DNA from 4 places in the Streptomyces sp. NPDC093065 genome. Region 1 is predicted to be linked to each of the others. Evidence: riboswitches for the same ligand, from Rfam matches in the RefSeq annotation. Region 1 holds a riboswitch; each other region holds the start of a gene.

What was found. A riboswitch is a leader RNA that binds a small molecule or an ion and turns the genes downstream of it on or off. The one in region 1 is predicted to bind cobalamin.
Region 2: it holds a riboswitch for cobalamin, as region 1 does, so the genes downstream of both, ACIQFU_RS18000 (DUF4430 domain-containing protein) here and nrdI (class Ib ribonucleoside-diphosphate reductase assembly flavoprotein NrdI) in region 1, are expected to answer to the same signal.
Region 3: it holds a riboswitch for cobalamin, as region 1 does, so the genes downstream of both, ACIQFU_RS18150 (ABC transporter substrate-binding protein) here and nrdI (class Ib ribonucleoside-diphosphate reductase assembly flavoprotein NrdI) in region 1, are expected to answer to the same signal.
Region 4: it holds a riboswitch for cobalamin, as region 1 does, so the genes downstream of both, ACIQFU_RS18015 (prenyltransferase/squalene oxidase repeat-containing protein) here and nrdI (class Ib ribonucleoside-diphosphate reductase assembly flavoprotein NrdI) in region 1, are expected to answer to the same signal.

The regions. Positions count from the first base shown of each region.
Region 1 is NZ_JBIVPJ010000015.1:87,359-94,656, reverse strand. It holds gene nrdF (class 1b ribonucleoside-diphosphate reductase subunit beta) at 1-794, opposite strand, end outside; gene nrdE (class 1b ribonucleoside-diphosphate reductase subunit alpha) at 829-2,997, opposite strand; gene nrdI (class Ib ribonucleoside-diphosphate reductase assembly flavoprotein NrdI) at 2,994-3,434, opposite strand; cobalamin riboswitch at 3,608-3,831, opposite strand; partial or broken gene ACIQFU_RS24905 (3-hydroxyacyl-CoA dehydrogenase family protein) at 4,274-4,831, opposite strand; gene ACIQFU_RS24900 (alpha/beta fold hydrolase) at 4,927-5,751, shown strand; partial or broken gene ACIQFU_RS24895 (IS5 family transposase) at 5,787-6,611, opposite strand.
Region 2 is NZ_JBIVPJ010000009.1:131,750-139,047, reverse strand. It holds gene ACIQFU_RS18010 (hypothetical protein) at 1-180, shown strand, start outside; gene ACIQFU_RS18005 (cobalamin-binding protein) at 210-1,121, shown strand; gene ACIQFU_RS18000 (DUF4430 domain-containing protein) at 1,132-1,623, opposite strand; cobalamin riboswitch at 1,657-1,789, opposite strand; gene ACIQFU_RS17995 (superoxide dismutase) at 1,999-2,646, opposite strand; RNA gene rnpB (RNase P RNA component class A) at 3,360-3,773, opposite strand; partial or broken gene ACIQFU_RS17985 (DMT family transporter) at 3,892-4,608, opposite strand; gene ACIQFU_RS17980 (AraC family transcriptional regulator) at 4,691-5,527, opposite strand; gene ACIQFU_RS17975 (MerR family transcriptional regulator) at 5,635-6,396, shown strand; gene ACIQFU_RS17970 (hypothetical protein) at 6,393-7,007, shown strand; gene yaaA (peroxide stress protein YaaA) at 7,041-7,298, shown strand, end outside.
Region 3 is NZ_JBIVPJ010000009.1:171,053-178,350, forward strand. It holds gene aceA (isocitrate lyase) at 1-444, opposite strand, end outside; gene ACIQFU_RS18145 (short-chain fatty acyl-CoA regulator family protein) at 821-2,236, shown strand; cobalamin riboswitch at 2,251-2,427, shown strand; gene ACIQFU_RS18150 (ABC transporter substrate-binding protein) at 2,479-3,528, shown strand; gene ACIQFU_RS18155 (FecCD family ABC transporter permease) at 3,525-4,538, shown strand; gene ACIQFU_RS18160 (ABC transporter ATP-binding protein) at 4,535-5,356, shown strand; gene ACIQFU_RS18165 ((2Fe-2S) ferredoxin domain-containing protein) at 5,337-5,750, shown strand; gene ACIQFU_RS18170 (IS256 family transposase) at 5,766-7,058, opposite strand; partial or broken gene ACIQFU_RS18175 (IS630 family transposase) at 7,112-7,213, shown strand; gene ACIQFU_RS18180 (DinB family protein) at 7,245-7,298, opposite strand, start outside.
Region 4 is NZ_JBIVPJ010000009.1:139,202-146,499, forward strand. It holds gene ACIQFU_RS18010 (hypothetical protein) at 1-1,064, opposite strand, end outside; cobalamin riboswitch at 1,167-1,242, opposite strand; cobalamin riboswitch at 1,342-1,471, shown strand; gene ACIQFU_RS18015 (prenyltransferase/squalene oxidase repeat-containing protein) at 1,653-4,331, shown strand; gene ACIQFU_RS18020 (hypothetical protein) at 4,328-5,236, shown strand; gene ACIQFU_RS18025 (energy-coupling factor transporter transmembrane component T) at 5,242-6,396, shown strand; gene ACIQFU_RS18030 (ABC transporter ATP-binding protein) at 6,393-7,298, shown strand, end outside.

The sequences.
Region 1 (7,298 bases):
AGCGGCTCGTACAGCTCGCCGGAATACTGGAGCTCCAGCTGGTACAGCTTCTCCAGCAGGTCGTACGTGAACGCCCGCATTTCCTCCTGACCGGCGGCGTCGAGCTTCTCCAGGCCCCGCTGGTACTTGTAGCCGGAGTAGTAGCCGTGCACGGCCTTGTCGCGCAGGATCAGCCGGATCATGTCGGCCGTGTTGGTGAGCAGGGCGTGGGTGGAGAAGTGCAGCGGCAGATAGAAGCCCGCGTACAGCAGCAGCGAGGACAGGAGGGTGGAGGCGACCTTCCGCTTCAGCGGGTCGTCGCCGTAGTAGTACTCCAGGACCGTCTTGCAGCGCTGCTGGAGGACGTCGTTGTCCACGGCCCAGCGGTAGGCGTCGTCGATCTCCGGGGTGGTGGAGAGCGTCGAGAAGACAGAGGAGTAGCTGCGGGCGTGCACGGCCTGCATGAAGGCGATGTTGGTGTACACGGCCTCCTCGTGCTCGGTGCGGGCGTCCTGGATCTGGACGATCTCGCCGACCGTGGCCTGCACGGTGTCGAGCATGGTCAGGCCGGTGAACACCCGCATCGTGAGCGTACGCTCCTCGGCGGTGAGCTTCTGCTGCCAGTCCTTGACGTCGTTGGACAGCGGGACCTTCTCGGGCAGCCAGAAGTTGGCGGTGAGCCGGTTCCAGACCTCCAGGTCCTTCTCGTCGGTGACGCGGTTCCAGTTGACCGGCCGGAGCCGGGCGGCCGGGTCGTGACGGTAGGAGGGCGGCGTGACCGACAGCTCGGTCGGTGCAGGGGGAGTCGTGGTCATGGTGCGTGCTTCCAGAAGGTGGGGGAGGGCGGGGTCACAGGGTGCAGGACAGGCAGTTTTCGATCTCGGTGCCTTCGAGGGCCTCTTGGCGCAGCCGGATGTAGTAGAGGGTCTTGATGCCCTTGCGCCAGGCGTGGATCTGCGCCTTGTTCAGGTCGCGGGTGGTGGCGGTGTCCCGGAAGAAGAGGGTGCAGCTCAGACCCTGGTCGACGTGCTGGGTGGCCGCCGCGTAGGTGTCGATGATCTTCTCGTAGCCGATCTCGTACGCGTCCTGGAAGTACTCCAGGTTGTCGTTGTCCATGTGCGGCGCCGGGTAGTAGACGCGGCCGAGCTTGCCCTCCTTGCGGATCTCGACCTTGGAGGCGATCGGGTGGATGGAGGCGGTCGAGTCGTTGATGTAGCTGATGGAACCGGTGGGCGGTACGGCCTGGAGGTACTGGTTGTAGATGCCGTGCTCCATGACGGACCGCTTCAGCTCGCGCCAGTCGCCCTGCGTGGGCAGGGCGATCCCCGCGTCGGTGAACAGCGTCCGCACCCGCTCGGTGGCCGGCTCCCACACCCGCTCGGTGTACTTGTCGAAGTACGAGCCGTCCGCGTACGCCGTGTTCTCGAAGCCGTCGAAAGCCGTGCCGTGCTCGATCGCGATCCGGTTCGACGCGCGCAGGGCGTGGAAGACGACCGCGTAGAAGTACATGTTCGTGAAGTCGACGCCCTCCTCACTGCCGTAGTGGACGCGCTGCGAGGCGAGGTAGCCGTGCAGGTTCATCTGGCCGAGGCCGATGGAGTGGGACAGGTCGTTGCCGTGCGCCACGGAGGGCACGGCGTCGATGTTCGACTGGTCGGAGACGGAGGTGAGTCCGCGCACCGCCGTCTCGACCGTCGCGCCGAGGTCGGGGGAGGCCATCGCGGCGGCGATGTTCAGCGAGCCCAGGTTGCAGGAGATGTCCCGGCCGACCGTATCGTAGCCGAGCGAGGCGTCGTAGGTGCTGGGAGTGTTGACCTGGAGGATCTCCGAGCACAGGTTGGACATGTTGATCCAGCCCGGGATCGGGTTGGCCCGGTTCACCGTGTCCTCGAACAGCAGGTACGGGTAGCCGGACTCGAACTGCAGCTCCGCAACGGTCTTGAAGAACTCGCGGGCACTGAGCGTGGTCTTGCGGATGCGCGGGTTGGCGACCATCTCGTCGTAGTGCTCGCTCACCGACAGGTCGGCCAGCGGCCTGCCGTACTCGCGCTCCACGTCGTAGGGCGAGAACAGGTGCATGTCCTCGTTGCGCTTGGCGAGCTCGAAGGTGATGTCCGGGACGACCACGCCCAGCGACAGAGTCTTGATGCGGATCTTCTCGTCCGCGTTCTCCCGCTTGGTGTCCAGGAACCGCATGATGTCCGGGTGGTGGGCGTGCAGGTACACCGCGCCCGCTCCCTGCCGCGCGCCGAGCTGGTTGGCATAGGAGAAGGAGTCCTCGAGGAGCTTCATCACCGGGACGACACCGGAGGACTGGTTCTCGATCTTCTTGATCGGCGCCCCCTGCTCGCGCAGGTTCGTCAGCAGGAGCGCCACGCCGCCACCGCGCTTGGAAAGTTGGAGGGCGGAGTTGATGCCGCGTCCGATGGACTCCAGGTTGTCCTCGACGCGGAGCAGAAAGCAAGAGACCAGTTCGCCGCGCTGGGCCTTGCCGGCGTTGAGGAAGGTCGGGGTGGCCGGCTGGAACCGGCCGGTCATCATCTCTTCGACGAGCCGCGAGGCGAGGGTTTCGTCGCCGGCACCCAGGAACAGGGCGGTGGCGACGACCCGGTCCTCGTAGCGCTCCAGGTAGCGGGAACCGTCGAAGGTCTTGAGCGTGTACGACGTGTAGTACTTGAACGCCCCGAGGAAGGTGCGGAAGCGGTGCTCGTGCGCGTACGCCTGCCGGTAGAGGTCCTCAAGGAACTCCCAGCGGTAGCGCCGGATCGGCGCTTCCTCGTAGTAGTCGTGTCCGACGAGGTAGTCGATCTTCTCCTTGAGCGACCCGAACTCCACGGTGTTCGGGTTCACATGCTGGAGAAAGTACTGCCGTACGGCTTCGCGGTCCTCGCCGAACTGAATATTGCCGTCGCAGTCGTACATGTTCAGCATGGCGTTGAGCGCGTGGTAGTCCTTGCGCGTGCCGACCGACTCGCGCTGCGCCGCGGGGACCGTGACCGCCGTGGGGAGGGTGCTCATGCCGCCTGCCGCTCCGCCGTCCGCCTGGTTGACGAGTGTCGTGTCCAAAATTCCTGCAGCCCTTCCCTCACGGCGCGGACGTCGCGGTCCGTGCCCAGCAGTTCGAATCGGTACAGCTCCGGGACCCGGCACTTCGCCGAGATCACCCGGCCGGCCAGGCAGTAGTCGGCGCCGAAGTTGGTATTGCCGGAGGCGATGACTCCGCGCAGCAGCAGCCGGTTGGCCTCGATGTTCAGAAAGCGGATCACCTGCTTGGGCACCGCGCCCGCGCGTTCACCGCCGCCGTAGGTCGGAGTGATCAGCACATACGGCTCGGTCACCTGCGGCATGCCCTCACGACGTGGGTGCAGGGGGATCCGCCTTGCCGGCAGGGCCAGTTTCTCCACGAAGCGCCTGGTGTTCTCCGAGACGCTGGAGAAATACACGAGACCGCTCATCGGCCGCCGTCTCCTCTCGCTCGTTCCCGTCCGTGACCGAGGACCAGGAGGAGGAGCGGTGCAGGACGTGCGGCGGAACACCGGGGCGACGGGAGGAAACCGATACGCCTCACCCGGGGCCGTGCGTCTGCCACCTGGCCCTCCCTCGGGGCCTCGGAGCGCGCACACCGCTGTCCGGCGTGCGCACCGGTGGCAGGTCTTCGGACTCGCGGGCGTGTCTCGTGTCGTACGAGACTCCTACTGGCCGTCGCTTCCCAGGCCCGGCATGGTGGACCCAGTGCTTGTGACGGCGGTTGTTCCCGCTCACCGCTGCGGGGCAGTCCCGGTTTTGCACCGGGTTCCCTCTTGCGCCGCCGAACACAACAGTGCCCGGCGAACCACCAGCACCGACAACACTACATCTAGAACTGGGTCGGCATGCGCGGCCCAGATGTTGTGTCGTGGTGGGAATTTAGGTATACCTAAGTTCTGGTATGGTCGGACGGATTCCGGCTTCTCGGGGAGTGTTCTGTTCCGGTTACGGCGCGTACATGGGGTGCGCGCCACTGTGTCCAGGAACTCGCTCAGGTCGGCCAAGGTGTCGCGCAGCAGGCGCTGCTTGGCGGTCTGGCTGCCGAGCTGTCTGAGCATGGTCAGCAGACTCTGAAACTGTTTCGGACACGGCGATCATGGGGTTGTCGTCCACGATGGCCTGCCGCGGACTGACCGAAGAAGGCAGTGGGCCGGCACGGGAGGGCCGGTGAACGCCGCGCTCGCGCTCACCGCCCCTCCCTGTCACGCCGCAGGGACCCTCGCCCCTGTGACGCTGCGTGCCCCTCGGCCCGCGTCTTATCAGGCCCTCAGCCCTGGTCGCAGGTGTGGAACCCCCGGCCGGTCTTCCGGCCCAGCAGCCCCGCTTCTGCCATCCGCTGGAGCAGCGGAGGCGGAGCGTAGAGAGATTCGCGGAACTCGTCGTAGAGGGATTCCGCGATGGAGGCCACGGTGTTCAGGCCGACGAGGTCGGCCAGTCTCAGTGGGCCCATCGGGTGTGCGCAGCCCCGTTCCACACCCGCGTCGATGTCGGCGACCGTGACGAACCCGGAGTCCGCCATCCGCACGGCCGAGAATAGGTAGGGGATGAGCGGCGCGTTGACGACGAAGCCGGCCCTGTCCTTCGAGTGGACTACCGTCCTGCCGAGCGTACGGGCCGCGAAGTCCTCCACCGAGGTGGTCGTCTCGGTGGACGTGTGCAGCGAGGTGACCACCTCGACCAGGGGCAGTACGGGAACGGGTTTGAAGAAGTGCAGGCCGACGACCCGGTCCGCGCGAGCGGTCGCCATGCCGAGCCGCATGACAGCCAGGGAGGAGGTGCTGGCGGCGAGGACAGCCGCCGGATCTTCGACGATCTTGTCTAAGGCCTGTCCGGCGGATCATGGAGCCGGGCTGAGGGTGGCTGCTTCAGCTGCGGGAAATTCGGTGGACCGCCCCGGATCGACCGTGCAACGGTCCTGGCATGCCGAGCGAGATCAACTTGTCAGAGTCCTGCGGGGCCACAGCGTCGTTGGAGTCCTTCGACGGAACCGCCATCAGCTACCGGCAGCTCGGGTCGGGGCCACCGGTCGTCCTGGTCCACGGCTCCGGCGGTGGACTGCATTCCTGGCAGCCGGTGGCCGAACATCTCGCCGCCCGGTTCGAGCTCTGGATGCCCGCTCGCCGAGGGTATGCCCCGAGCGGGCCGGGCCGATCACCGAAGCGCTTCGCTGACGAGGTGGGGGATCTTGACGCGCTGATCACCAAAATTGGCCGCCCCGTCCACCTGGTCGGGATGTCCTATGGCGCCACCGTCGCCCTGCATGCCGGGGCATCCGGGCTGCCGGTTCGGTCGTTGGTGCTGTGGGAACCGCCGCTGTACGCGGCCGGCGACGAGCTGACACCTGTGCGGGACGAGTTCGCGGCACTGACCGCGAAGGGCGACCGACGGCGGGCCGATCGGCTGCTGGCGGAGAAGGTGGCCCGCGTCCCGGCCGCGCTGCTGGAGCTCATGGATACGGGCGAGCCCGCTGACAGTGAACCCGACGACTCGCCCGGCTGGCAGCGCGACCTCGAATCGATGGCCGCCGACTCGGCGGATACGGGGCGCTGGTCCACCGTCACGGCCCCGACGCTGCTGATGCGCGGCGCCGACACCTGGCAGCCGATGCCGGCAACTCTCGACCGGCTCGCCAACGCGCTGTCCCACGTCACCTGCACGACGTTCCCCGGCCAGATGCACTTTGCGCCGTCGGTTGTCCCTGAAGCCGTGGCGGCGGAGATCATTCGTTTCCTGCCGCGCTCCTGAAGCCTTCCAGGGACTGCCGGACCGGCCTGGTCACGTCACGGCCTGAGCCACAGACGGATCGCGGCGACGGTGACGTGCCGTGGAAGATGTAAGCGACGCTTGCCGTACCTGGTGGCCACGGCCCTACAGTCCTTGAGGCCGTGATCGTCCGCTCAACTTCGTTCCTCCTCTTGTAGATCATCTTGTCGAACCCGCTGGGCCGACCGCCTCTGCTTCCTCTGCTCCGGCGGTTGGCCCGCTGGTTCTTCGGTTCGGGGATGGTGTGCTTGATCTGGCGTCGTCGCAGGCGGCGGCGGTTTCGGCGCGAGGAATACGCCTTGTCGCCGCCGACGCGGATGCGCTCCATGACCGGGATGAGCTGCGGGGCGTCGCCCCACTGGACTGGCGTCAGCAGCACAGCCAATGGGCGGGGGCCGCCTTGACCTGCAAGATGGCTCTTGCAAGGTCAATCCGCCCCGGGAGCGTCCGAGTTCGCTGCTGTTGATCATGGGGTCGATCGTTGGGGTGTTGGTGCTGGGGCAGGGGGTGTTGATGCGGATGGTGGTGGTGTGCTGTTGGGTGTGGCGCGAGGTGGAATCCACGTTCACCCTCGACGGTTCGATGTGGCTCTTCAGTGTCGGCGTGGGCCGGGTCGGCTGAGAAGTTCCTGTCCCACGTACGGTCGGCCGAGCAGTGTCTGTGGTGCTCGACGCGGTCCTTCACTTGTTGAAAGGTGTAGGTAGGTCCCGCCGTGGTACCCCGGTCCGATTCCGGTACATGATGCCGTTGATGACCCTGTGATGGCTCGCCCAACGACCGCCTCGGGTGCCGGACTTGGGCAGATGCGGTTTCAGCCGAGCCCATTCCTCGTTGGTGTTGTCGTTGGTGGGGCTGTGGGCCTGGTGGCGGGTGTCGGTGGGTTTTTGGTTGTTGTGTTGACGGCGTTTTCGTTGATGTCGGCGGGGTCGGCGGTGGTGCTGGTTTCGGTGAGGGTGTGTGTGGTGGTCGGGCTTGTGTGGGAGGTGGTGCGGGTGGCGTGGGTGGCTTGGGTGGTGAGGTTGTTGGTGGGTTCGCGTGTGTTCTCCCGTCGGGGGGCGAGGGGTGTGGGGGTGGGTCGGTGTTGTGAGGGGCTGGTGTGGTGGGGCGGCACGGTTCAGAGCGGGGTGGGCTGCGCAGTTCATGTGGGGTGTTTCCTGGGGTGGTGGGGCGGTCATGGGGTCGGTGTGGTGTTGGAAGGCGCCGCGCCCGGTATGGATGGTGTGGAGGTGCTTGGCCGGTGCCGGCGGGCTGGAGTGCTCGGTGTCTGGCTGGATTGCGCCGGGGACGGGGGTGAGTGGTGTGGATGGCGCCGGGGTGTCGTGGAGCGTGGTGGTGTGGGCGGTCTCGGCGGTGAACGCGGTCGGGGTGCCGGTCCGTTCCGGGCTGTTCTGGTCTGTTCTGGTCTGTTCCGGGGGTGGGGAGTACCGGGCTGCTGCCGTTGACGATGAGCAGGGTGCCTCGGTCCGGCTCCCGTATTCCGGGCAGGATGGTGTTCATGCAGGTTGCCGGGTCCTTGACGGAGGGGGCCG
Region 2 (7,298 bases), on a different contig from region 1:
GGCTGCGTCACCGCCGTGACACCGTCCTCCGGCACCGGCACGATCACCTCCCTCAACGGCAAGGCCAACAGCGGCTCGAACACATGGAAGGTCAGCGTCGACGGCGGCGCGTTCGCCTCCGCCGCCAGGGAGACGACCGTGGGTGTCGGCGACACCATCGCGGTGCGCTGGGGCGCCTGACGGCAACGGCGGGGTCGTAGGGTCACGGCATGCGCATCGTCTCCCTGCTGCCCGCCGCGACCGACATCGTCGCCGAGCTCGGACTGTCCGCGCGGCTGGTCGGCCGTACCCACGAATGCGACTGGCCGCCGGACGAGGTCGCGTCGGTACCGGTGGTGACCGGCGCCGACCTCGACCAGGACAGACTCACCAGCCGGGAGATCTCCGACGCGGTCGGCGGCTCGGCGCACTCCGGATCCTCGCTCTACACCCTCGACGCCGATGCACTGGCGGCCCTGCGGCCCGACGTGGTGCTCACCCAGGACCTGTGCGACGTGTGCGCGGTCTCGTACGAGAAGGTCAGCCGGACCGTACGGCTGCTCGACGCGGACACCCGCGTCCTCAGCCTGGAGCCACGCACCCTCGACGACGTCCTGGACTGCCTGGTCACAGTCGGCGATCTTCTCGGCGTACGGGAGCGAGCAGGGCAGCGGCGGGCCGAACTGCGGGCCCGTCTCGACCAGGTTCGCGCCTCGGTCAACGGCCTCGACCGGCCCCGCGTCGTGGCGATCGAGTGGCTCGACCCGTTGTGGCCGGCCGGACACTGGGTGCCGGAGCAGATCACGACGGCCGGCGGCATCCCGCTCCTCGCCGCTCCCGGCGAGCACACCAAGCCGATGACCTGGGAAGAGGTACGGACCGCACGGCCGGACGTGCTGCTCGTCCTGCCGTGCGGCCTCCCGCCCGAACGGACCCTTAGGGAAGCGGAGTTGCTGACCGGGCTGCCGGGGTGGTCGGAGCTGCCCGCCGTACGGTCCGGCCGAGTCTGGGTGCTGGATGGGCCGTCCTACTTCAACCGCCCCGGGCCCCGGGTGGTGCGCGGGGCCGAGGTGCTGGCCCATGTCCTGCACGGCGTGCAGGCCGGGGAGCCGGTCACCGCGTCCGAGGCCCGCACTCTGTAAGTTGCTGCGATCAGAACGCGGTCCAGGTAAACGCCACCTTGTCACCGGCGTTCAGCTTGAACTGGCAACCTCCGACGGGTGTGGAGGTGCCGTTCACGGAGATGTTCCAGTAGGCGGAGCTGCCGCCGCTGACGTCCTTGATGGTGTCGACGAAGAAGTCGTCGAACGAGGCGTACCAGGCCCCGTCCCAGGTGAAGTGCCGCTTGCGGGCCGCGTCGTCGAGGGCGGCCGTGGGCGTCGGAACGGCCGAGGGGTTCGCTCCGCCGTTGGTACCGTCGCAGTGGTGCGTGCCGCCGGTCGTGGTCGTGACGTCGTGCCCGCGGGTTCTGATCTTCCCCTTGAAGAGGAGACCGTCCGGGCCCTGCACGGTGAGGGTGACTCTGACGGGAGCGTTCGTGTCCGACGTGTTCTGGGGCTGGGCGACCGCCGGGGCGGACGCGGCGAGTGCGAGACCGAGAGCGGTCGCGGTGATCAGGGTGCGGTGTGCGGATGCGCGGCGCAAGACTGGGCCCTCCTGTAGACCATGACAGTGGGAAGCGTTCTTTGCGCGCACGCCGGGCATCCCGACTCGCGGCCCGCTGCGGGCCACACACGGTTGCAGGTCAGCGCCGGACTCCCACCGGCTTCCCCCGTCGCGCGCGTAAGCGGTCGTCGTTCCATCGCCTCCGTGCCCACAGGCCTAGGACACGGACGGTGAGGCACGAAGCTCCCGCATCCTACGGTCAGTTGATGTCCTGTCACCAGAAGTCGCTGCTTTGTCATGTCAAGAAGGGCTTCCGCGAGCCTGTCCTCGCGGAAGCCCCTCCTTGTGCTGCCTGCCGGTGAGCGGTGAGAAGACGATCACGAGCAGGACATCCTTGCGGGGTCGGCTACGGCTTCAGGGCACGAGCAACAGGCTGTCGCCGCGCTCCTTGGCAGCGGCGTAGCGCTTGGCCACGTCCTGCCAGTTGACCACGGCCCACATGGCATCGATGAAGTCGACCTTCTGGTTCTTGTACTGCAGATAGAAGGCGTGCTCCCAGGCATCGAAGACCAGGACCGGGGTGGAGCCCTGGCCGACGTTCCCCTGGTGGTCGTAGACCTGCTCGACGATCAGCCGGCCGCTGACGGGCTCGTAGGCGAGGACGCCCCAGCCCGAGCCCTGCGTAGTGGCGGCGGCCTTGGTGAGCTGGGCCTTGAAGCCCGCGAAGGAGCCGAAGGACTCGGTGAACGCGTCGGCGAGGTCGCCCACGCCGTCCGCGGCCAGGGGCTCACCGCCGCCGTCCTTCGGGCCGGTCATGTTCTGCCAGTAGATCGAATGCAGGATATGGCCGGAGAGGTGGAAGGCCAGGTTCTTCTCCAGGCCATTGATCGAACCCCAGGTCTCCTTGTCCCGCGCCTCCGCCAACTGCTCCAGCGTGTCGTTGGCGCCCTTGACGTACGCGGCGTGGTGCTTGTCGTGGTGCAGCTCGATGATCTCGGGGCTGATGACCGGGGCCAGCGCCGAGTAGTCGTACGGAAGTTCCGGGAGCGTGTACACCGGCATGTCCAATGCCCTCCGACATAATTGCGAATGATGTGCATCTGCACGCTAGCAGCAAGAAGGGCTGTTGCCGATCAGGCGTCGGACCTAGGACTCGGAACCACGTCTGGACAGTTGGCCGCACAGGCAGCCAGAGCCCACCATCGTGATCCGCCGCCGCGTGTCGCACTCTCCCGCCGAGCCCAGGCGCGCCCCCAGCGGGGAGGCGACCCAAGAAGCACGTGGGCACCCCGGATATCGAGGTGGCCGGCCGCCGCGAAGGCAGCGCAGAGACGGGGCAGGTCCGCCAGTCACACAGAGAGAGCCTGACCACCGCCACACAAGTCCTTACCGCGCACGAGCACCTACACCCATTCAGGACAGTCCGCACCACCGCACCGGGGTTCAGTCCAGCACGTCCGCGACACAGGAGAGGGCGCCATCGACAACCGCCTCGACAAGCCGCAAGCGGCTGGAGAACACCCAATCGGTGCTCAGGTTCAGCCAGATCAGGCCGGCAAGGAGACACCTCGTACATATACTTCCGAGCACATCAGATCCGAGATGTCTGCTACAGAGCGACACTGGACCGCATTTGACACCCGAAATGCCCGGATACGCCACACGGGCAGCAGACAGAAACGACGATACCCACAGGTCGAATTCGACCCGGATTCGACCCCGAGGGTTTGTTCAGTCGGTAAACATGGCCTCTGACCTGCGGAAATACCGGGCGGCAGACGAGCAGGGCTGTACGCCGGGTTCTGTTCCGGCGGGTCCTCGCGGGCCCGCCGGCGACGGCCATCCATCTAGGGCCGGCGTTGCCACCGGCCTCCAGCGGTCTACCCGCGGACTCGGGCGGGCAGCCCTCGATCGTCCGCGCAGAGACGCCTTTTCTTCCGAGAAGGCGTCTCCTCTTGACCTTGCTCCGGGTGGGGTTTACCTAGCTGCCCAGGTCGCCCTGGGCACTGGTGGTCTCTTACACCACCGTTTCACCCTTACCCGGGACCGAAGTCCCGGGCGGTCTGCTTTCTGTGGCACTGTCCCGCGGGTCACCCCGGGTGGCCGTTAGCCATCACCCTGCCCTGTGGAGCCCGGACGTTCCTCGGGAAGTCCCGTGAGGGACTTCACGCGGCCGCCCGCCCGGCTCGTCTGCCGTGTCGACCATGGTACCCGGCGGGGCTCCCGCCTCGGACCGGCGGCGGCGGTCGCGAGGACCGAGCCGGCCAGGATCAGGGTGAAGGCGACGCCGATGCCGAGGGTCAGGTCCTCGTCCAGGAAGACAGCGCCCGCCGCGACGGCCACCGCCGGATTGACGTAGGTGATGACGCCGGCCCGGACCGGGCCGACCTCCTTGATCAGCTCCAGGAAGGTCACGAAGGCGATCGCGGTGCAGACGACGCCGAGGCCGGCCAGGGCCGCCAGGGCCTCGCCCGAGGGGAGGGCGGACGGCCGGGTCAGGAAGGCGGCGGGGGCGTAGACGACGGCGGCCAGGGTGAGGCAGGGGGTGATGAGCTGGAGGGTGGGGACGTCCTTGAGGTGGCGGGCGGCTATCAGGGGGGCGGTGGCGTAACCGACGACCGTCACCAGCACCTCGGCCAGCGAGCGGGCGTCGCCGCCGGTGAGGTGCGGCACGGTGAGGACGGCGACGCCTGCGAGGCCGAGGCCGAGTCCGGTGATGCGGCGGGCGCCGACCCGTTCCCCGGCTCCGAAGAAGCGGGCCAGGAGCACGCCGACGATCGGCACGCCCGCGATCAGCAGCCCGGCGGTGGAGCTGGACAGGTGCCGCTCGGCGTCCGTCAGGGTCCACCAGGGGCCGATGATCTCGATGACGGCGAAGGCCAGCATGGGCTTCCAGCGGGCCCGTACGGTGCCGAGGAGGTCTCCCCTGCGCAGGGCGAAGGGGAGCAGGAGGGCCGCGCCGAGCGCGCAGCGCGTGAACACCACTCCTGACGGGGACACCTCGTCCACCGCCACCTTGATCATCAGATAGGGAATGCCCCAGACCACTCCCATCAGGGAGAACAGGAACCAGCCGCGTGCAGTCATGCGGCGAGTCTCGGACGCCTCACCCGGTGCGGTCTTGAACGCTGTTGCGGTACGCCGCCGGGGTCACCCCGAGGACCCGCCGGAACCAGCGGGTCAGGTGCGCCTGGTCGGCGAAGCCCACCAGGGCCGCCACCTCGGCCGGTCGCAGGCCCGCGTCCAGGAGCCCGCGCGCCCTGGCCACCCGGTGCTGGGCGAGCCAGGCGTAGGGCGGCATCCCGGTCGCCGTACGGAAGGCCCGCAGGAGTTGGTAGCGGGACAGGCCGAGGTCGGTGGCGAGGGCCGCCAGGGACGGCGGGGCGAGGAGTTCGCCGGCGAGGCGGTCGCGTACGACCCGGGCGACGCGGTCGGCGCCGGGGACCGCGTCGTCGGCCGCGCGGGCCGTGGAGTGGCGGCGGGCCAGCGCCGTGAGCAGCCAGGGCAGGCGGGACTCCGCCTCCAGGGGGTCGGGGCAGCGGGCCAGGTCCGTGTGCGCGGCACGCAGGGCGGCGGCGAGTTCCGGGTCGTCGAGGACGGGTTCACGGAAGTGCGGGAAGGCGGTGCCCGGCCGGGCGCCGTCGGTGAGGAGGTTCGGGGCCGCGTACAGGGCTCGGTAGGAGTAGCCCTCGGGGGCGGCGGGGCCGCCGGTGTGCACCTCGCCCGGTTCCAGGACGACGATGGAGCCCGGCCCCGAGTGAATGTGCCCGCCCCGGTAGGCGATGACCTCCAGCCCACCGACGGTGACGCCGACCGTGTACTCGTCGTGTGCGTGCGGGGCGTAGACGTGCCGGTCGAAGCGGGCGGTGAGGAGGTCGAGGGGCGGACCGCCCCGTCCCAGCCGGGCCCTGCTCCACCGTGCCTGCTCGCGCGCGCCCGTCATCGCTGCACACCCCCTCCTCCCAGACGATCAGAGGAAGCCCGCGGTGTCCAGGAGCGCGGAGCCTGTCCGCTTGACCCTGTCGCAACGTCAACGTTTCTACTGGGGCCATGCGGATCGGAGAACTCGCCGGCGCCGTCGGCGTCACCACGCGGACCGTGCGGCACTACCACCACCAGGGCCTGCTGCCCGAGCCGGAGCGGCTGGCCAACGGGTACCGGACGTACACGTTGCGGCATGTCGTCGTGCTGGCCCGGATCCGGCGGCTGACCGAGTTGGGGCTCGGGCTGGCGGAGGTGCGGGACGTGCTCGCGGACGACGCCGGGAAGGACCTGGCCGAGGTGCTGGAGGAGCTGGACGCGGATCTCGCGCGGCAGGAGGCGGCGATCCGGGCCCGCCGGGCGCGGTTGCGGGCGCTGCTGGAGGCGGAGGGCGGGGTGCCGGCCGAGGGGCCGGTGTCGCCGGAGCTGGCCGCGCTGTTCGCCGGGATCGGGGACGTGTCCGGCTCGCCGATGGCCCTGCGGGACCGGGAGATGCTGGCGCTGCTGGAAAGCACCGTCGCCCCGGAGGAGCGGGAAGGGCTGCTGGCCGCGATGCGCGGTGCCCTGGATTCGCCGGAGGCGGCGGCACGGGCCCGCCGCGCCTATGCGCTGCTCGACGAACTGGCCGACGCCGGCGCCGACGACCCCGGCGTGGCGGAGGCGGCCCGCGTACTCGCCGACTGCATGCCCGCCGAGCTGCTGCCCGAGGAGGGCTTCGACCTCGACCCCGGCCACGGTCTGCTGCGCGCCCTGTACGCCGACTTCGCGCCGGCCCAGGCGGAGGCGGTCCGGCGGGCCATGGAGATCGCCTCCCGGGGGCGGCGGTCATGAGGGGTACCGGTCCCGCCGCGTTCGCGTACCTGCTCGTCCGGCACGAGCTACGGCTGTGGGCGAGCCTGTGGCTGTGGGCCGCCCGGCGGACGCACGACGCGGCGGCCGGCAGGGCCGTCTTCGGGTACGCGCGGGGGCAGGGCGCGATGATGGCCGGGCTCACGTTCGTGTGTGTCGTCGAGTCCGTGATGCTGTCCGTGCTGCTGCGGGACTGGCCCACCGCGCACCACGTGATGCTGGTACTGGACGTGTACACCGTCGTGATGGTGGTCGGGCTGCACGCCGCGTCCGTGGTCCGGCCGCATGTTCTGGACCCGGGTGCGGGCGTGCTGCGCATCCGCCGGGCTCTCCACGTCGATCTGCGGATACCGCTGGAGCGGATCGCCTCCGTCCGGCGCGAGCTGCGCACGACGCACGAGTCCGCGGACGGGCAGCTCGATCTCGCGGTGCAGTCCCAGACCTCCGTCATCGTCGAACTCGCCGAACCCGTCGCCCACGTCTCCTTCTTCGGGCGGCGGCGCGAGATCCGCGTGGTGCGCTGTCACGCCGACGATCCGGGGGCGTTCGTACGGGCCGTCGAGCAGGCACGGGAGGGGCACGCCGTACCCTGACCGGGGGCCCCAGCTCGATGTGAAGGAGTACGTGTGCTTGTCCTGCTGCCGCCGTCCGAGGGGAAGGCCGCGTCCGGCCGGGGTGCCCCGCTGAAGACCGGGTCGCTGTCCCTGCCGGGGCTCACCGCGGCCCGGGAGGCCGTCCTCGGCGAGTTGGTCGAGCTGTGCGCCGGCGACGAGGAGAAGGCGCGCGAGGTGCTCGGGCTGAGCGAGGGCTTGCGCGGCGAGGTCGCCAAGAACGTGGAGCTGCCGACCGCGGGCGCCCGTCCGGCCGGGGAGATCTACACCGGT
Region 3 (7,298 bases), on a different contig from region 1:
CAGCCAGTCCGTGGTGTCCGAGCCGCCCTCGGCGGTGGCGATCTGGTCGGCTCGCAGCAGCGCGTTGTTGATGCGACGGACCACCTGGGGCACGGAGTTGACCGGGTACAGGGACTGGTCGGGGTAGGTGTGCCCGGCCTGGTTGGCATCGGCGGCGACCTGCCAGCCGGACAGGTAGATGGCCTGCAGCCCGGCCTTCACCTGCTGCACCGCCTGGCCGCCGGTCAGCGCGCCGAGCGCGTGGATGTAGTCCTGCTCGTGCAACTGGCGCCACAGGCGCTCGGCGCCGCGGCGGGCCAGGGTGTGCTCCTCGCGGACGCTGCCGGAGAGCCGGACGACGTCCTCGGCGCCGTAGGTGCGCTCGATGCCCTGCCAGCGGGGGTCGGTGGCCCAGCGCTGGGCGAGTTCCTCGGCCGCCTGCGTGCTCGTCCTCGCTTCTGCCATGACTGTCACCGTCTCCTCGGTCTGTTGCGTCTGCCAAGCTCCCGGTCCGGGCGAACAGGGGTGGCACTGTGTGTCGTGAAACTGGGGTGCGGCCCGCCGTGCCGCCGTGTGGCGGAGGTGAGCAATGCTGCCGGTACGGACACCGCTTTCGCCGGGAGCTCCGACGTCAGGGCATGAATCGTGCCCCGGGTGCGGGCGGTGGTCGCCGGGGTCCGGCGGGCCGCACTCAGACTCTGACACTGGCACTCAGTGCCATCAACTGTGGATGGCTGCCAATTTCTGCGAATCTTCGCCTCGTGTTTTGCCAAGGTTGCGAAGGGAGTGATCCGGAGGCTGATCACGTACGCTGACCGCGTCCCGGACACGGAGGACCATGGTGAGCAAGATCTACGCGGGAGCGCGGCTGCGACGCCTGCGCGAGGAACGCGGGATGAGCCAGGCCGCGCTCGCCCGGGTGCTGGGCATCTCGCCGAGCTACCTGAACCAGATGGAGCACGACTCCCGCCCGCTGACCGTGCCCGTCCTGCTGCGGCTGACCGAGGCGTTCGGCGTCGACCCGGCCTTCTTCTCCGAACGCGACACCAGCCGCCTGGTCGCCGACCTCCGCGAGACCCTGGCAGGCGAGATCACCGCAGCCCGGGTGAGTCCGGCCGACCTCGCCGAGCTGGCCTCCCGCATGCCCGGCGTCGCCCAGGTCCTGCTCGACCTCGGCCGCCGCAACCACCTCCTGGCCGAACGCCTCGCCGGCGCGACCGACGCCCGCGACACCGACCCGGCCGCACCTCGCTCACCACACTCGCCGCACGAGGAGATCCGCGACTTCTTCTACCGCCGCCAGAACTACCTCCACGACACCGACCTCGCGGCGGAGGAACTCGCCCAGGAGATCGGCGTCCGCCCCGGCGACGTCCTGCGGGTGCTCACCGCACGCCTCACCGACCACCACGGCGTACGGCTGACCGGCGAATCGAGCGATCGTCTCCACCACTACGACGAGCCGACCCGCACCCTCCACCTCTCGGCCCGCCTGCGCCCCGGCCAGCGCGCCTTCCGCATGGCCACCCAGCTCGCCCTGCTCGAACACGACGTCGAACTCGCCCGCCAGGCCGCCGAAGACTTCCAGCCCGGCACCCCCACCCACGCCCTGGCCCGCATCGGCATCGCCCACTACTTCGCCGCCGCGCTGATCCTCCCCTACACCGCCTTCCACACAGCCGCCGAGGAAGCCCGCTACGACCTCGAACTCCTCACCGACCGCCACGGCCTCGGCTACGAGACCGTCTGCCACCGCCTCAGCACCCTCCAACGCCCCCGGCTGCGCGGCGTGCCCTTCTCCTTCGTCCGCGTCGACCGCGCCGGCAACATGTCCAAACGCCAGTCCGCCACCGGCTTCCACTTCTCCCGGGCCGGCGGCACCTGCCCGCTGTGGAACGTGTACGAGGCGTTCGCGGCCCCCGGCCGCATCCACGTGCAGATCGCCGAAATGCCCGACGGGCAGCGGTACTTGTGGACCGCGCGAGCGGTCACCCGGCACCGTGGCGGCTGGGGCGAACCAGGCAAGACCTTCGCCATCGGCCTGGGCTGCGAGATCCGCCACGCCCACCGCCTTGTCTACTCCGACGGACTCGACCTGACCAGCACCTCCGCCGCCACCCCCATCGGCATGGGCTGCCGCGTCTGCGATCGCCTCGACTGCCCCCAGCGCGGGGCACCCCCGCTCGGCCGTCCGCTGCGGATCGACCAGAACACCAGCACCTTCGTGCCGTACCCCGTGACCGATCACACGACTTGACCCAGCGATTACCTTGATAGCCTCGACAGGCCAGTCGAACCACATCCGTGGTCAGGGAATCCGGTGCGAATCCGGAACTGACGCGCAGCGGTGAGGGGGACGGGCGGGGCACGACGCCACTGGGAGACCGGGAAGGCGCCCCGGCCGGACGAACCCGAGTCCGAAGACCTGCTGGCACCTTCGCGCCCAGCGCGGGGGACGTCCGTAGGCCGGCTCCGCGAACGAGCCCCGACCCCAGAGGCATGCCCGTGCTCCGCACCCCCGCCCTCCTCCATACCCCGGCGCTGCTCGTCGCGTCCGCCCTGCTGCTCACCGCGTGCGGCTCCTCCGACGCGGGTGACGCGAAGCGGGAGGAGACCTCAGCCGCTGGTTACCCGGTGACCCTCGACAACTGCGGCCACAAGGTCACCCTGAAGTCGGCCCCGAAGCGGGCCGTCTCCCTCAACCAGGGCACCACCGAGATCCTGCTCTCCCTCGGCCTCGCCGACCGCATGGCCGGTACGGCGACCTGGACCGACCCGGTGATGAAGGGCCTGGAGAAGGCCAACGCCACCGTGCCGCGCCTCGCCGACAACAACCCGTCCTTCGAGAAGGTCCTGGACGCCGAACCCGACTTCGTCACCGCCTCGTTCATCTCCACCCTCGGCAAGGGCGGGGTCGCCACCCGCGAGCAGTTCGAGAAGCTGGGCGTACCCACCTACGTCTCACCCTCCGACTGCGCAGGCAAGGACAACGACAGCGGCGGCGACGGCTCGCGCAGCGAACCGCTCACCCTCGACGCCGTCTACGGCGAAATACGCGATCTCGCCCGCGCGTTCGGCGTCGAGGAGCGCGGTGAGAAGCTCGTCGCCTCGCTGAAGAAGCGGGTGAGCACGGCCACCGCCGGACTGCACGCATCCGACGTCTCCCTCATGTACTGGTTCGCCAACTCCCAGTCCCCGTACCTCGCCGGCTGCTGCGGCGCGCCGGGCGCCATCACGCGCGCGGTCGGCGCGAAGAACGCCTTCGCCGACTCCCACGACGAATGGCCCCAGATCAACTGGGAGACCGTCGCCGACCGCGACCCCGACGTCATCGTGATCGGCGACCTGACCCGCAAGCAGCAGACCGCCGAGACCGCCGCGGCCAAGATCCGCTTCCTGGAGGCGAACCCCGCCACCCGCAATCTGACCGCCGTGAAGAAGAAGCGGTACGTCCTGCTGAGCGGGCAGGCGATGAACCCGTCCATCCGCACCATCCAGGGGATCGAGAAGGTCGCAGCAGGTCTGCGCGACTTCGGCCTCGCCAAGTGAGCATCCGCTCCCTGCTGCTGACGGGCAGCGGACTGGCCGCGCTGCTCGTGTCGATCGCCGTCGCCGTGACGATCGGACCGGCGGACATCTCGACAGGGGACGTCTGGGCCGCCGTCGCGGCCCATCTCGGCCTCGGCGAGAGCACCCTGGCGCCGCTGCGGGACGGCATCGTCTGGGATCTGCGCATGCCGCGCACCCTGCTCGCCGCCGTGTGCGGGGCCGGACTCGCCGTCTGCGGCGCGGTCATGCAGTCGCTGCTGCGTAACCCGCTCGCTGACCCCTTCGTCCTCGGGGTCTCCTCCGGCGCGTCCACCGGGGCGGTCGCCGTGGTCGTGCTGGGCGTCGGCGGGGGAGCGGTGTCCCTGTCGGCGGGCGCCTTCCTGGGCGCGCTGGTCTCCTTCGCCCTGGTGCTGCTGCTCAGCCACACCCTCGGCGGCAGCACCGACCGGGTGGTCCTGTCCGGGGTGGCGGCCATGCAGCTGTTCTCCGCGCTGACCTCCTTCATCGTCCTCACCTCCGCGGACGCCGAGACCACCCGGGGCGTGCTGTTCTGGCTGCTCGGCTCGCTCACCGGCGCCGACTGGGGACAGGTACTGCTCTGCACCGTCGTCCTGACGGTGGTGCTCGTCGTCAGCCTCGGCTACGCCCGAACCCTCGACGCGTTCGCCTTCGGCGACGAAGCCGCCGCGGGACTCGGGGTCCGGGTCGCCCGCACCCGCCTGGTCCTGCTCTGCGCGACCGCGCTGCTCACCGCCGCCCTGGTCAGCTGCGCCGGAGCGATCGGATTCGTCGGCCTGGTCCTGCCGCACGCCACCCGCACCCTCACCGGCTCCGGGCACGCCCGCCTGCTGCCGGTCACCGCGCTGACCGGAGCCGTCTTCCTGGTGTGGGTGGACACCCTCGCCCGAACCGTCCTAGACCCCCAGGAGGTCCCGGTGGGCGTGGTGACGTCCCTCATTGGCGTACCGGCGTTCGTGATCGTCCTCTACCGCGGACGGGGAAGAGCATGACCAGCCTGCACGCGGACCGCGTCGTACGGCGCATCGGTGACAAGGTAGTCGTCGACGACGTCACCCTCACCCTGCGCCCCGGCGAGACGGTCGGTCTGCTCGGTCCCAACGGCTCGGGCAAGTCGACGCTGCTCAGGCTGCTGGCCGGGGTCCTCGCCCCCAGCACCGGAGTCGTGAGCCTGGACGGTCGCCCGCTCATGGACGTCGGTCGCCGCGCCACCGCCCGCCGTATCGCCACCGTCGAGCAGCACACCCACACCCAAACCGAACTGACCGTCCGGGACGTCGTCGCCCTCGGCCGCATCCCGCACCGGCGAGCCTGGACACCCCCGACCGCGGCCGACGCGGCAGCCGTCACCGAGGCTTTGCGACGCACCGGACTGACCGACCGGGCCGGCCAGTCCTGGCACACCCTCTCCGGCGGCGAACGCCAGCGCACCCAGATCGCCCGCGCCCTCGCCCAGGAACCCCGCGAACTCCTCCTCGACGAACCCACCAACCACCTCGACATCCAGCACCAGCTCGACCTCCTGGAACTCGTCGCGGCCCTGCCGGTCACCACCGTGATCGCCCTGCACGACCTCAACCTCGCCGCCATGTACTGCGACCGCCTCCTCGTCCTGCACGACGGCCGCGCGGTCACCGAGGGCACCTCCGCCGAGGTCCTCACCCCCGACCTCATCGAGCAGGTCTACGGCGTCCATACCGAGGTCACGCACGAACCCGGCCACCCCGTGATCCGCTTCCTGCGCCCAGCCGCCCGGGACGGATCTCCCCCGAAGAGGAGCGTGACGAGCGATGCCCCGACAGCACCCTGAAGCGGTCGGCACGGAGCACACCTCACCCGAACCGGCACCGTGCCGCGTTGTCGTATGCCGGGACTGCTGCTGCGGAACCCCGAAAATCACCGGCGTGGACCACGACCGGCAACTCGCGCGCCTTACCGAGCAGGTCCCGGTCCGCGTATCCGACTGCCTCGACGTATGCGAACACGCCAACGTGATCGTCGTCCAGCCCTCCGCCGTCGCACGCGCCGCAGGAGCCCGACCGGTCTGGCTCGGCCTCGTCAACGACCCTGACGCCACCGAAGACATCACCGCCTGGGTGCAGGCTGGCGGCCCTGGTGTCGCCCCCTGCCCCGACATCCTTGCCCTGTATGTCTTCACCCCGCCCCACAGGGCGATGAGCGGGTCTGTCAAACGAGCGGTGTAACTGGGGTAGTTGGGACTACTGGCGGGCTGCCGACAGGCGGCCGTCGAAGGTGATGTCGAAGGCGTTCAGCGCGGTCTTCCAGCGCATGGTCCAGCGAACCTGGCCCTTGCCCGTGGGGTCGAGGGACATGATCGCCATGTAGACGCATTTCAGGGCGGCCTGCTCGTTGGGGAAGTGTCCACGGGCCTTGACCGCCCGGCGGATCCGCGCGTTCACCGACTCGATCGCGTTGGTGGTGCAGACGATGCGGCGGATCTCGGTGTCGAACCGCAGGAACGGGGTGAACTCTTCCCAGGCGTTCTCCCACAGCTTCACGATTGCCGGATACTTCCGGCCCCAAGCGTCGGCGAACTCGGCGAACCGCTCCAGAGAGGCCTCCTCGGTCGGCGCCGTGTAGACCGGCTTCAGAAGCTTGGCGATCTTGTCCCAGTCCTGGCGGGCGGCATAGCGGAAAGAGTTCCGCAGCAGGTGCACCACGCAGGTCTGCACGATGGTCCGCGGCCAGACGGTCTCCACCGCCTCCGGCAAGCCCTTGAGCCCGTCGCAGACCAGCATCAGCACGTCGCTGACGCCGCGGTTCTTGATCTCGGTGAGGATGTGCAGCCAGTGCTTGGCGCCCTCGCCGCCGTCCCCGGCCCACAGCCCGAGGATCTCGCGCCGGCCCTCGGTGGTGACCGCCAGGGCCACGTAAATGGGCCGGTTGGCGACCGCACCGTCGCGGATCTTCACGTGGATGGCGTCGATGAAGACGACCGGATAGACCGGGTCGAGGGGCCGGCTCTGCCACTCGGCCATGCCTTCCAGCACCTTGTCGGTGATGGTGGAGATGGTCTGGCGCGAGACCTCGGCGCCATAGACCTCGGCCAGGTGGGCCTGGACTTCACCGGTGGTCAGGCCCTTCGCGGCCAGCGAGATGACCATCTCGTCGATGCCGGTCAGGCGCTTCTGCCGCTTCTTGACGATCTTCGGTTCGAACGAGCCGTCGCGGTCGCGGGGCACGGTGATCTCCACCGGGCCGACATCGGTGAGCACCGTCTTGGAGCGTTTGCCGTTGCGGGAGTTGCCGCCGTTCTTGCCCGCCGGATCGTGCTTGTCATAGCCGAGGTGATCGGTGATCTCGCCCTCCAGGGCGGACTCCAGCAGCCGCCTGGTCAGCTGCTGCAGCAGCCCGCCCTCACCCGTCAACTGCAGGCCCTCAGCCTGGGCACGACCCACCAGCTCGTCGATCAACTGGTCGTCCACCGCCTTCGCCGGCACAGCTTTCGCGGGCTCGACGGCCTCGGGTCCGGTCACGTTCTCACTGGTCATCGATGCATCCTCCATGATCGGGAGTTACACCGAACGATTTACAGTCCCACTCCCGGCACCCCGCTGTTCTGGCCGCTCAGCGTCGTGAACGAGCCCGTGTTCGCAGCGAGAAGGGAACCCGCTGGGGCGGCCGGCCTCTCGCCACCGCGGCCTGAAGATCTCGATGCTGCTCACTGGGGCAGAGGACTATCCAGCGTAGGGGTTGCCGCCGAGCCAGGTGGTGCCATCGATCAGTTCGCG
Region 4 (7,298 bases), on a different contig from region 1:
CCCTGGCCCACCCATTGCGGGGCGCCGGTCGTGGTGGGTACGGGCGGGGTGGCGCTGAAGCCGCCGCCGGCGACCGCCCGCAGGCCGTCGATGGAGGCGTAGGCCGAGGGGCTGGTGTCGCTGGGGAGGTACTTGAAGCCGCCGCCGGGGTTGAACTGCTGGGCGATGAGGAAGTCGACGGGGGTTTTGCCCTGGGCGGTGAGGAAGTCGCCGGTCTGCGGGTTGATGCCGCAGGCGTTGAGGCCGGAGACGGCCCAGCCGTTGGAGTCGGTGTTGACGCCGAACAGGGCGTTGAAGGCGCCGCTGCTCGCGATCAGCTTGCTCTTGAGGAACGCCTTGGCCTGCACGATGTCGGTGTCCGTGTTCGGCACGCCGGAGACGCACAGGGCGGCCATGGCGGCGCCGGTCATGTCGATGTCGCTGGCGGCGGCGAGCTGGGTGGCGTTGCCCTCGGCCTTGCTGTAGTTCCAGCCGCCGTCGTTGTGCTGATTGGCGCGCAGGCGGGTGACGATCGCGTCTCGCAGCGCCTGGGGGATACGGACCTGCCCGGCGGTCGTCTTCGCGCCGTTGAGGGCGAGGGCGGCGAAGACGGTGCCGTTGAAGTTGGCGGAGGGGCCGAAGTAGCCGGTCTCGGCGCTCTGCCAGTAGGCGTAGATGTCGGCGATCAGGTTGCGGGCGTCGGAGACGCGGGCCGGGTCGATGCCGGCGGCGTAGGCGTTGAGCGTGGCGCGCTCGTAGTCGGTGACGACGGGGGAGGAGGACGGCCAGCCGCTGGTGGCCAGCAGGTTGCGGTAGACGGTTCTGGCGTTCTTGCTGGTGTCGCCGCCCGGTGTGACGTCCACGGCGGCGGTCCCGGATGCGGCGAAGGCGCTGAACGCCCACTCGTTGGACAGCCCCGATCCCGCGTACGAACCGTTTGCAGCCTGAAGGGACTTGAGGTAGGTGACGCCGTTCGTCTTCGAGGTGGCGATCTGGGCTGGGGTCGAGGTCGCCGCCGCAGGAAGTGTGGTCAGGGCGAAGGCGCCGAGGGCGGCAGTGAGGATGAGGGCGGAACGACGGGTCATGGCCTGCTCCTTGGTGAAAAGGACGCCGACCGAACCCTTCTGCGGTGGGTGGGGCCGCCGTCCGGGACGCGTGGATCGGCTTCCAAAGGTGCTGCGCCGCTTGGGCATTCGGGCTCGGGCCGGCCCCCTGCCGTCCCACACCGCTGCGCGTCAGCCCCGGACTCCCACCGGGTTCCCCCACTCGGCAGTGCGGGACGGTACCCCAGGCGCCTGCCCGTCGCCAGCGGGTCTCCGGTCGACTCCGGGTGTGGCCTGTGTCCCACCTTGACGGTGTCTGTGAACCATGTTCAAATCCGGCTGATACGCAAGAAGTTCCAGGGGAAGCCGGTCGAATCCCGGCGCTGACCCGCAACCGTGGGCCCGGCAACAGCCGGGCGAGCCGGACTGCCTGGGGCGTGTTCTTCAGCAACAGACGCCGTCGCGGACTACGGCGTGGTGCGACCAGCCTTCCCCGGCCCGGGCCTGCCTCGTGCGGTGGAGGCCCCTCAGCCACGCCCCTGCGCGCCGGCCACACAACGAGGGGCTGTGGTGGGGAACCGGAAGCGAAGAGACGGGCGGGCGGCGAGCAGACCCCAAGCCCTGACAGCGATGGTGGCGTCGTGGCTGGCGGTGCTGGCCGCCTGCGTGACCTTCCTCACGACGACCCCCGCGAGCGCTGACCCCGTCGGCGACTGCACCGCCACCAAGGGCGCGATCGTCGCCGTCGACTTCGCCCCCTTCGGCGGCGACCTTCAGCGCGGCTGCGACACCACCCCGACCACCGGCTACGACCTGCTCCACGACGCCGGGTTCACCACCACCGGCACCGAGCACGACGGCCCCGGCTTCATCTGCCGCATCGGATACGGCTCCTTCAACTCCGGTACGCAGTACCCGACTCCTGACAAGGAGTCCTGTGTCCTGACGCCGCCCGCCTCCGCGTACTGGTCCTACTGGACCGCCTCACCCGGCCAGGACGAGTGGACCTACAGCCAGTACGGCGCCATGGACCGCAAACTGGGGAACGGCGATGTCGATGCCTGGGTCTACGGCGGCACGGACGTCGGCGGCAGCACGGGCAAGCCCGCCTTCAGCCCCGAGGACGTCCGCGCGGGCGGGAACAGCACACCCGATCCCGGCGGCACGCCTACCGGGGGACCGGGCCAGATCGATTCGAAGGCCGCTGCGGCCTGGCTCAAGGGCCGCCTCACCGACGGAGAACGCATCGTCGACGACGGCGCCGACACCCCCAACTACCTGCTCACGACAGAGACGGCCTACGCCCTCGCCGCCGTCGACGGCGAAAGCACCGGACTCGACAAGGTCACCACCTTCCTCGCCGCCCACACCGTCGACTACGCCTACCCGACCGGCACCGGCCAGGCCCCCGACGCCACCGCCGCCGCCCGGCTCGCCCTCCTCGCCGAAGCCACCGAGAGCGACCCGCGCGCCTTCGGCGGCCACGACCTCGTCGGCGACCTCACCAAGAACGTGTGCGCGGCGGGCCCCGAGTCCGGCGAGCCCACCCCCGGCTGCACCGCCAAAGGCGACTTCCGCAACGCCGGCTACACCGAGGGCCAGGCCCTGTCCGTCCTGGCCCTGCTGCGCGCCGGGGTGACCCCGCCCGCCGAGGCGGTCGCCCGGCTGACCCAGCTCCAGTGCACCGACGGCGGCATCACCAGCATCCTCATCCGCTCGGGCGAGTACTGCGACGGCGACCCCGCCACCACCGGCCTGGTCGCCCTCGTGCTGCACCGGGCGGGCGGCCACGACGCCAGCGTCTCCAAGGCACGGACCTACCTCACCACGGCGCAGCGCACGGACGGCTCCTTCCCCGGCTACACCGGCGCCACCACCGGCAGCGTGTACCCGACTGCCTACGCCGCCCAGGCACTGCGCGCGCTCGGCGACACCGCACGCGCGGACGCGACCGTCGGCTGGCTGTCCCGGCAGCAACTGGACGGGGGAGGCTTCGGGTTCGAGGAGGGCGCCACCGACCCGGCGCTCTACCCGACCCCGCCTGCCGTCCTCGCCGGCACCGGCACGAGCCTGGTCACCCTCACTACGAAGAAGACCGAACCCACCGACCCGCCGACGACACCCGCCTCCCCGCCGGCCACGCACGCGCCGGGCATCGGCCCCGACCTGAAGAAGGGGGTTGCCTACCTCACCCGCGCCGCCAACCTCAAGCAGGGGCGCTACTACACCTCCGGCCCCGGCACCTCGCGGGCGGACTTCGGTCTCACCATCGACGGCGCCTACGCCCTGGCCGCCACCGGCCTGAACAACGCCAAGCTGCGTGGCATCGTCGACTTCCTCGACCAGCAGGGCAAGGACGGCGAGGGCCGCACCGTCAACGACTGGACCGGCGTCGGCACCACCTACGCGGCCGGGGGTTCCCTGGGCAAGACGGCCCTGCTCGCCGAGGCCGTCGGCCGCAACCCGCGCGACTTCGCCGGGCACGATCTGATCGCCGCGCTCGACAAGGCCGTATGCGCCAAGCCGAGCACCGCACCGGACCGCTCCTGCGCAGCCCAGGGCGCCTACCGCTACGCGCCGTCGGTGTTCGCCCAGTCCCTTGCGGTCATGGCTCAGGTGCGGGCCGGGGCGAAGCCGAAAGAGGCGATCGCCTACCTGGAGAGCCTCCAGCAGGACAGCGGCGCCTGGCCGAGCCTGATCCCCGCCACCGACGACTCCGACGTCGACTCCACCGCGATCGCCGCCATGGCCCTGGACCTGGCCGGCGGACAGGAAGCGGAGAAGGCAGTTGGCAAGGCCCTGGCGTGGATCGCGTCGAAGCAGCTGTCCGACGGCGGCTTCCCCGGGGCGGCCGGCAACTCCGTCAACTCGGCGGCCCTGGCGGTGCAGGGGCTGTCCCTGGACGCCGGGAAGTACGCCGACGAGGTCGCCGGGGCGCGGAAGTTCCTCGCCTCCCAGCAGAACACCGACGGCGGGTTCAACGTGGCGAAGGATGGCCAGCGGGGCTCCGACCTGCGGGCCTCCACCCAGGCCGTGGGCGGCGCGACCGGCATCTCCTTCGGCACGCTGGAGCGCAGCCTCACCGGCACCTCGCCGCAGCCGACGCCCAGCCCGAGCGGCAGCGCCCCCGACATCGTCACCCCCGGCGACACGGCAGGCGGCACCGGCGGGGGCAGCGGCGGGGGAGCGCTGGCCTCCACCGGAGTACAGCTCGGGGCTCTTGTCGCGATCGCCGCGCTGCTGGTGCTCGCCGGATGGCGCACGGCGGCCGTGGCCCGCCGCCGCGCGGATGCGGGGGGCGAGCGGTGACCGTTCTGTTCAAGGCGGCGGCCCGTGCCGTCGCGGCTCTCGCTCTGACGGCCGCAGCCTTGGGCGCGACGGCCCCTTCCGCCGCGGCCGACCCGCAGGCGATGGGTCGCTGCACCACCAGCTCTGGAGTGGTCCTCGCCGTCGACTTCAGCCATTGGGGCGGCCCCGTCCTGCGCTCCTGCGGTACGACCCCGACCACGGGCTACGAACTCCTCAACCAGGGCGGCTGGCAGACCACCGGCACCGGACACGACGGCCCGGCGTTCATCTGTCGGATCGGCTACAGCGGCTACAAGAACGGGAAGCGGTACCCGACCGCAGCCGAGGACGACTGCGTCCTCACCCCGCCCGCCTCCGCCTACTGGTCCTACTGGCACGCCGACCCCGGAGCCGACGACTGGCAGTACAGCCAGCTCGGCGCCATGCTCTACAAGCCGAAGCCCGGCAGCGTCGACCTGTGGATCTTCGGTGCCACGAACGTCGAGGGCACCCAAGGGCGCCCCACCGTCACCCCCGACCAGCTGCGCGCCCACAACACCCGGCCGCAGGGCGGCACCGGTCGGCCGACGTCCACCTCCAAGGCCCCCGAACTGCCGCCCGACGCCGACACCGGCCCCGCGCCAAAAGCGCCCGCCAAGTCGCCGTCGCCGAAGCCGAAGAAACCAAGCCCCAGCCTCAGCCCGACACAGACACGGACACCCAGCCCGTCGACGAGCCCGACAACGAGCTCGTCGGCGCAGGCCGCGCCGACGCCCGGCAGCAGGGTGGTCGATGCCGCGCCGGCCGCCGATGCCCGGCACGACTCCGGATCGATCGTGCCTGTGGTCGCCGGCGCCTCGCTCGTGTTGCTGATCGGCGGCGCCGCGGCGTACCAGGCACGCCGTCGCCGTCGCCGTACCGAGTGATGGCGATGGCGCGCACGACCGTCTCATCGACGGCCGGCCCCTCCGGCTGCCCCCGGCAGCCGGAGGAGGGCGGTCGCCGGCTGCCGCGCATCCTGCACCCGGTCGCCTGGTGGGTGTGGGCGCTGGCGCTGGCCACCGCCGTCAGCCGTACCAACAACCCGCTGCTGCTGTTCCTCGTGCTCGCCGTCCTCGGCTACGTCGTCACCGCCCGCCGCACCGAAGCCCCCTGGGCGCGCGGCTTCAGCTACTACCTCTACCTGGCCCTGACCGTCGTGGCGATCCGGGTCGTCTTCCGGGCCGTGTTCGCCACTGGCATCACCCCGCACGACCACTTCCTCTTCTCGCTCCCGCACCTCCCCACCCCCGACTGGTACGCCGGGATCCGCATCGGCGGCCCGGTCTCCCTGGAGGCGCTGCTGTCCGCCGCGACCGACGGGCTGCGGCTGGCCTGCATGCTGTGCTGCATCGGCGCCGCCAACACCCTCGCCAACCCCAAGCGCGCCCTGCGCGTCCTGCCCGGCGCGCTGTACGAACTGGGGGTCGCCGTCACCGTGGCGATCAGCGTGGCGCCGCAGCTGGTGCAGAGCGTCCAACGCGTCGCCCGGGCCCGGAAGTTGCGTGCCGGACGGACCCGGGGCTTGAAGGCGCTGCGCGGCATCGTGGTTCCCGTCCTGGAGGACGCCCTGGAGCGCTCCCTGCGGCTGGCCGCAGCCATGGACTCGCGCGGATATGGCCGCGCGGGCACTGCCACCCGCCGCTCCCGTCGGATCACGGGCGCGCTGATGCTGCTCGGCATGTGCGGGCTGTGTGCCGGGGCGTACGGCCTGCTGGATGCCACCGCCCCCGCCTTCCTGGGCTTCCCGGCGATGGCGGCGGGCGCGCTGCTGTGCGTGACGGGGCTGCGGCTGGGCGGACGCCGGATTACCCGCACCACCTACCGCCCCGACCCGTGGCGGCTGCCGGAGTGGGCCGTCGCGGGCAGCGGTGTGCTGGCCGCCGTGCTGCTCTTCGCCGGTCTCGGCTACGACCCCGCTCAGCTCAATCCCACCTTCTACCCGTTGACTTGGCCCGAGCTGCCGCTGGTGCCCACCGCCGCGATCCTGCTCGCCGGGACCGCAGGATTCCTCGCACCCCCACCCCGGAGAGCCGACACCCCGTGATCACCTTCGACCAGGTCACCGTCTACTACGACGACGCCCCCGAGCCCGCCCTGCGCGACGTCGACCTCACGGTGGCGGAGGGCGAACTCTGCCTCGTCGTCGGACACACCGGCGTCGGCAAATCCACCCTCCTCGGCGCCGTCAACGGGCTCGTGCCGCACTTCACCGGCGGCACCCTGTACGGCCGCGTCACCGTCGACGGCCGCGACACCGCCCACCATCCCCCGCGCGAACTCGCCGACATCGTGGGCGTGGTGGGACAGGACCCGATCGACGGCTTCGTCACCGACACCGTGGAGGAAGAACTCGCCTACGCCATGGAACAGCTGGCGATCCCGCCCGCCACCATGCGCAAACGCGTCGAGGAGACCCTGGACCTCCTCGGCCTCGCCGACCTGCGCCACCGCGCCCTGCACGAACTCTCCGGCGGACAGCAGCAGCGCGTCGCCATCGGCTCCGTCCTCACCGCCCACCCCCGCGTCCTGGTCCTCGACGAACCCACCTCCGCCCTCGACCCGACCGCAGCCGAAGAGGTCCTCGCCGCCGTCACCCGCCTCGTCCACGACCTCGGCGTCACCGTCCTCATGGCCGAACACCGCCTCGAAAGAGTCGTCCAGTACGCCGACCGCGTCATCCACCTCCCCGGCGACGGCCACGCCCGCATCGGCCCGCCCGCCGACATCCTGCGCACGTCCGACATCGCGCCCCCGATCGTGGAACTGGGCCGGGCGGCCGGATGGTCCCCGCTGCCCCTGTCCGTCCGCGACGCCCGCCGCGCCGCCGCACCCCTGCGCGCGACCCTCACCGACCGCACCCCGCCCCCGGTCCGCCCACAACCGGCACAGCCACGGTCCCGTCTGCTGGCCGCGCACGGCGTCACGGTCACCTACCGCGGGGTCCCC